Linked DNA regions of Accumulibacter sp.. The protein of the gene in region 2 interacts with the protein of the main gene of each other region in a pairwise test. Links are inferred from orthologs where the notes say so. Each region holds a gene or a part of one and is shown on either strand. Other genes may lie near its edges. The genes, in order: mrdA and V5B60_RS06045.

Region 1 (3,237 bases), 780 kb from region 2 along the record:
GGGTCTGGGTCCCCTCCAGCCAGCCCTTGCCGAAGCTGCCACCGGAACCGATGGCGATCGTCGACTGGATGATGTGATAGCCGGCGCCGAGCGGGTCGCTGCTCGGATCGATCAGCGTCAGGATGCGCTTGCGCTGATAGTCGTGCAGCATCGTCCAGGCGAAGGGCGCGGCGGCCGCGGCGGCCGCCAGCAGGCCGATGATCACTTTCCACGGCAGACCGGCGAAGAAGATGACGTAGAAGCCGGCAGCACCGACCAGGATCGCCGTTCCCAGATCGGGCTGCTTGGCGATCAGCGCGAAGGGAAGCAGCAGCAGCAGGCAGGCGACTGCGTAGTGACGCGCCTTCAGTGCCGCCTCGTGCTTGTGGAAGTACCAGGCGAGCATCAGCGGCACGGCGATCTTCAGCACCTCCGCCGGCTGGATGCGCGTGAAACCAAGCGACAGCCAGCGCCTGGCGCCGTTCACCTTGATGCCGAAGAAGAAGACGAGGATCAGCAGGACGACGCCAGCAAGGTAGAGCGGAACACCGAAGCGCATCAGCTTCTGCGGTGGCAACTGTGCCACCGTCCACATCACGGCCACGCCAACGGCCATGTTCAACGCTTGCGCGAGAAGGCGGCTGCTGCTGTCGGCGGTGGCACTGTAGACCGTCGCCAGACCGGTTGCCATCAGCGCCAGCGTCAGCAGCAGGAGCGGTCCGTCGACGCGCGCGACGAGGCGTACCCACGCGCGCTGCAGCAGCTGCGGCATCAGTCAGTCTCCCTCGACATCGTCTTCCTTCGCAGCCCCCTTCGGCAGCTTGCCGAGCAGGTAGTAATCGAAAACCATGCGCGCGATCGGTGCCGCCGACTGGGCGCCAAAGCCACCGTTCTCGACCAGCACGGCGACGGCGATCTTCGGTTGCTCGGCGGGCGCGTAGGCGATGAACAGGGCATGGTCACGCAGTTCCTGCTTCAGCCGCGAGGCCTTGTACTCGGCACCCCTGAGGCTGAAAACCTGCGCCGTTCCGGTCTTGCCGGCCGAGGTGTAGCCAGCGCCGGCGAAGGCGCGCGCGCTGGTGCCGCCGATATTGACCCCGACCAGCGCCCGCTTGATCACCTCGACGTTCTGCCGCTTCCAGGGCAGGACGCGCAGTGGCTCGGGCTCGATCATCGTCTTCTCGCCTGTGCGGCTGTCGGTGATGTACTTGACCAGATGCGGGCGGTACATGATGCCGTTGTTGGCGATCGTCGCGGTGGCCTGCGCCAGCTGGATCGGCGTATAGGAATTGTAACCCTGGCCGATGCCGATCGAGATCGTTTCGCCGGCAAACCACTTTTGTTGCTCGGGCCGCCGGAAACGGCGCTTCTTCCACTCGGGTGAAGGCAGCACTCCCGGCGACTCACCCTCGATGTCGACGCCGGTGCGCTGCCCGAAACCGAGTTGGCCCATGAAACGGGCGATCGCGTCGATCCCCATGTCATTGGCCAGGACATAGTAGTAGGTATCGCAGGAGACGACGATCGACTTGTGCATGTCGACCATGCCGTGTCCGCCCTTCTTGTCGTCACGGAACTGATGCCCGCCAAAATTGAAGACGCCCGGATCGGAGATGGCCTGCCCGGGCGTCCGCTTGCCGGTCTCCAGCGCCGCCAGCGCCATGAAGGGCTTGAAGGTCGACCCTGGCGGATAGGCACCATTCAGTGCGCGATTGAGCAAGGGCTTGTCGGGTGAGTTGTTGAGCTGATCCCAGTCGTCGCTGCGGATGCCGTCGATGAACAGGTTGGGGTCGAAGGTCGGCACCGACACCAGCGCGAGGATGCCGCCGGTCGCCGGCTCGATCGCCACCAGCGCGCCACGGCGGTCGCCGAAAGCCTTCTCGGCCATCTCCTGCAACTTGATGTCCAGCGTCAGGGTCAGGTTGTTGCCCTGCACCGGAGCGCTGCGCGACAGGCTGCGCACGGCGCGACCGCCGGCGTCGATCTCGACCTGTTCGTAACCGGTCTCGCCGTGCAGCTGGAACTCGTACTTCTGCTCCACCCCCGACTTGCCGATATGGTCGGTTCCCTTGTAATTGTTCGTCTGTTCGTTGTCCTCGATGATCTCGAGGTCGCGCCTGTTGATCCGGCTGATGTAGCCGATGGCATGGGCACCGACCGAACCCTCGGGATAGTGGCGGAAAAGACGCGCCTTGACCTCGACGCCGGGAAAGAGGTAGCGGTTGGCTGCAAAGCGCGCCACTTCCTCCTCGCTCAGCCGCGAGCGGATCGGCAGACTCTCGAAGGTCTTGCTCTCCTCGAGCAGCCGGCGGAAGCGCTTCCGGTCCTTCGGCAGGATTTCGATCAGCTTGCCCAGACCTTCGATGGTGGCGTCGAGGTCGTCGACGCGCGACGGCGTGATCTCGAGGGTGAAGGCCGAGTAGTTGCGCGCCAGCACGGTCCCGTGGCGATCGACGATGACCCCGCGGTTGGGAACGATCGGCACCAGCGAGATGCGGTTGTCCTCGGCGCGGGTGGAGTAGTAATCGTGCTGTACGACCTGCAGGTGGAAGAGACGGGTAGCGAGGACGACGAAAGCGGCAAAGACGGCAAAACCTGCGAGGCTGACGCGAAAACGGAAGCGCTCGAGTTCGCGATCGGGAGCAACGAGCTGCGACTGACGAGCGAGCACGCGTACCCCCTTCAGTGAAGCGGCAGCGCCGGTACTGCGGAGGTTCCCCGTGGAGACCGCAGCAGAACTTCGGGCCGTTGCTCAGAGCGGACGATTGGCATCATGGTCGACGGACTGATGTTGTGGCAACAGGAGAACGAAGGTCAGCACAGGCCAGAGCAGGGTCGCCAGCAGAGGCCCCAGAAGGTAGCCGATGCCCGGGAATTCCCCACCAGCGACGGTGCGTACGGCGACCTGCACCAACGGCACCAGCAGCAACAGTGGAAGGACATGCAGCGCCTGCTGCGCGAGCGGGAACCAGAGGATCCGCCGCGACAGTGAGCCGCCCCCATAGACCGCCAGGACATAGGCCAGTGCATGCTGCCCCAGCAGTCCGGCATCGGCCACGTCCATCGCAATGCCGCAGAGAAAGGCGAGCCCCATCCCGACACGGCGCGGCTCGCGGACGCTCCAGAAGACCAGAACGAGCGCCAGCCAGTCCGGCAGGCCGGGCCAGGGAGCAGTTGGCAGCAGGTTCAACAGCAGCGCCGCAGCCAGACTGCAGGCGATGAACCACGGGCGAACCGGCAGCAGGATGCGGGCGGAAG
Region 2 (3,377 bases):
TGAACGATCTCGCTCGGCCAGCGTTGTATGGGGCTTGGCACGAAATCGTTGCCGTCATTCCGCGCCCGGGCCCTGTCCGGCCCTGGGAGATTGTTGGGCCGGTCTGTGAATCGGGTGACTTTCTCGGCCGTGGACGGGAACTGGCACTCGCCGCGGGCGATCTGCTGGCAATCATGTCGGCCGGCGCCTACAGCATGTCAATGAGTTCGAACTACAATTCACGCCCGCGCGCGGCGGAGGTGATGGTTGATGGCGACCAGGCCCACCTGGTTCGTCGTCGTGAAGCGGTCGAGGAATTGTACGCCCTCGAGGAGCGGTTGCCCTGCGCTTAGCGCGCGGCCGCGCGATCGAGATGCGCCGTCGATCCACTCACAGCCGCCGCGTTCAATCCTCGGCGCGTTCGTCGTCGCCAGGTGGTTCCGGCTCGATCTGCGCGGGAACGTTCTCCCGGTAGAACAGTTCCTGTGCCGGACCCTTGCCAGCATCCGGCGAGGCAACGGAAACGATGCCTTCCGGCATCGACAGGAAGGACTCGGGTGTGTTGCTCAGCGCTTTCGTCATGTAGCCGATCCACGCGGGCAGGGCTGCCGTCCCTCCGGTCTCGCCCTTGCCGAGGTTGCGTGGCTGGTCGAAACCGATCCACGAGCAGGCGACGACGGTCTGCTGGTAGCCGCAGAACCATGCGTCCACGTGCTCGTTGGTGGTTCCCGTCTTGCCAGCCAGATCGCGGCGCTTCAACGTTGCCGAAGCACGTGCCGCGGTGCCGTAGATCGTCACGTCACGCAGCATGCTGTCCATCAGGTAGGCGTTGCGCGGGTCGATGGCCCGCAGGTTCTCGTCACCTGCGCTGACTGACTCGGCTTGCGCCAGTACCTGCTTCTTGTCGTCGACAATCTCGCGCACGATGTACGGCCGGATGCGGTAGCCACCATTGGCGAACACGGCATAGGCGGCGACCATCTCCCACGGCGTGACCGAGCCTGCGCCGAGCGCCATGGTCAGGTATGGGGGGTGCTTCTTCGCGTCAAAGCCGAAGCGGGTGATGTAGTCCTGGATGAAGCGGACACCGCTGGCCTGGAGCACGCGGATCGAGACCATGTTCTTCGACTTGGCCAGCGCCGTGCGCAGCCGCATCGGACCTTCATAGCGCCCATCGTAGTTCTTCGGTTCCCAGGCCTGGCTGCCGGTCAGCGTCGCCGGGAAGCTGATCGGTTCGTCATTGACGATCGAAGCGGGGGTGAAGCCGCGCTCCAGAGCGCCGGAGTAGATGAAGGGCTTGAAACTCGACCCCGGCTGCCGCCAAGCCTGGGTCACGTGGTTGAACTTGTTGCGTTGGAAGTCGAAGCCGCCAACCAGCGCGCGGATGGCACCGTCCGTCGGGTCCGCCGCCAGGAAGGCTCCCTCGACTTCCGGCATCTGGGCGATGCGCCAGTTTCCCTTGTCGTCGGTCTGCACGCGGATGATCGCACCGCGGCGCAGACGCTTGTTGGGCGGCGCCTGGTCGTCCAGCATTCTTGCCGCGAACTTCAGACCCTCACCGGTAATGCTGATGACGTCGCCGCCGCGACGGAAGGCCCGCAGCTTCCTGGCGTCGGCCTGCAGGACGATGGCCGGTTGCAGGTCCTCGCTCTCCTGATACTCGAGCAGCAGTTCCTCCAGTGCTTCGTCGGTGTCGGACTTGATTCCCGCCAGGTCGACGTAGGCTTCGGCACCGCGATATCCGTGCCGGCGATCGTAATCGAGGATGTTCCGGCGCACGCTGGCATAGGCGGCTTCCTGATCGTCCTTTTGGATCGTCGTAAAGACACGCAGTCCACGTGTGTATACGTCATCGGGAAATCTCTCGGCGGCGATCTGGCGGGCCATTTCAGTGACGAATTCGGCGTGGATGGGCGTGGTGTTGCTTTCGCGCCGCAGTACCAGCGCCTGCGCCAGGGCGGCGTCGTGCTGCGCCTCGCTGATGAACCCCAGGTCGCGCATCCGGCGCAGGACATACTCCTGTCGGATGCGCGCGCGCCGCGGGTTGACGATTGGATTGTAGGCGGACGGCGCCTTAGGGAGCCCGGCGAGCATTGCCGCTTCGGCAAGGGTCAGTTCGCCCAGTTGTTTGCCGAAATAGATATGCGCAGCGGCGGCAAAGCCGTAGGCCCGCTGTCCGAGGAAGATCTGGTTGAGGTAGAGCTCGAAGATCTGATCCTTGCTCAGGTTCCTTTCGATCTTGAACGAAAGCAGCGCCTCATAGAGCTTGCGCGTGTAGGTCTTCTCCGATGACAGGAAGAAGTTCCGCGCCACCTGCTGGGTAATGGTCGACGCGCCCTGGCGCTTGCCGCCGCCGACCAGGTTGGCATGCAGCGCGCGCAGCACGCCAAGCGTATCGACACCCCCGTGCTGATAGAAGCGCTCATCCTCGGCGGCAAGCACGGCCTGCTTCAGGACGGCAGGCACGTCCTGGATGCTGACCACGGCTCGCCGTTCCTCGCCGAACTCGCCAAGCAAATGACCGTCTGCGGTGAACACACGCAAGGGGATCTTCGGTCGATAGTCGGTCAGGATTTCGAGTGACGGCAGATTCGGGTAAGCCAAGCTCAGTACGACGGCCACCATCGCAGCGGCGATTGCGGCAAGTCCGAGAACGACGACCAGAGGATAGAGCAGCCAGCGGAGAGCAGTAGGCAAGAGAGGTTCCGGCAGGGATTTTCCACAGGCCGACATTATATTGGAAGGTAGCGGCCGCGAGGTTGCCGCCGCGCGCGCGGTTCTCTTGCGCCCAAGCGGCGCCGGGCGTTCCGTGCCAAACTTCGGGCCGGGCGAGTGGCGTGCGGACGCACGCCACCCGAACGTCTGCGATCAGCGTGGCATCACGGCAGGTGGGCCTGGCTTGCCGGCGCGATGCTGCCCGCCCGTGCCCGTCTGGCCGTGCTCCGGCCGCGGTGCGCCGATCGTTGTCGATTCGCGACAGGCCGGGATAGATCGGGGAGAAATCGCTTTACACCCTGCAGTGTTGTTGTTAGCATCTAAAGTAGAATATCTATAAGTACGCTAACTGTAAATTATTCAAGGGTTTTTTGGGCAAGGGGTACAGTTTTGACGCTTGATCTTTCGATATTCAATCCGAAGGCTCGCTCCCTGATTGGGCTGGACATCAGTTCTTCATCGGTGAAGATGGTCGAGCTGGCGAGTGACGGCAAGGGGGGATACCGCGTCGAGCGTTACGCAATCGAGACCCTGCAGCGCGATGTCGTCTCCGACGGCAACATCGTGAACCTCGAGGCTGCGGCCGAATCCGTGCGGCGGGCATGGAAGAAACTGGCCACATCGACACGACAGGTGGCGATTGCGCTGCCGGCTTCGCATGTCATCACCAAGAAGATCATCGT

What was found.
Region 1: the proteins of V5B60_RS06045 (region 2) and mrdA interact in binary tests that used the Escherichia coli proteins (3 or more experiments, as listed by UniProt). The link is inferred for Accumulibacter sp. from one-to-one orthologs.

Annotation. Positions count from the first base shown.
Region 1 is NZ_JAZKUG010000001.1:2,166,798-2,170,034, reverse strand. What follows is about bases 203-3,122. They hold mrdA (penicillin-binding protein 2), read right to left. Parts: upstream 2,651-3,122; coding sequence 755-2,650; downstream 203-754. Other genes in these bases: mreD (rod shape-determining protein MreD), read right to left, coding at 2,732-3,122; rodA (rod shape-determining protein RodA), read right to left, coding at 203-751. Outside these bases: more of rodA, read right to left, coding at 1-202; more of mreD, read right to left, coding at 3,123-3,237. UniProt on the Escherichia coli protein: Catalyzes cross-linking of the peptidoglycan cell wall. Responsible for the determination of the rod shape of the cell. Is probably required for lateral peptidoglycan synthesis and maintenance of the correct diameter during lateral and centripetal growth.
Region 2 is NZ_JAZKUG010000001.1:1,387,071-1,390,447, forward strand. What follows is about bases 49-3,108. They hold V5B60_RS06045 (penicillin-binding protein 1A), read right to left. Parts: upstream 2,713-3,108; coding sequence 385-2,712; downstream 49-384. Other genes in these bases: lysA (diaminopimelate decarboxylase), read left to right, coding at 49-332; V5B60_RS06050 (pilus assembly protein PilM), read left to right, coding at 3,085-3,108. Outside these bases: more of lysA, read left to right, coding at 1-48; more of V5B60_RS06050, read left to right, coding at 3,109-3,377. UniProt on the Escherichia coli protein: Cell wall formation. Synthesis of cross-linked peptidoglycan from the lipid intermediates.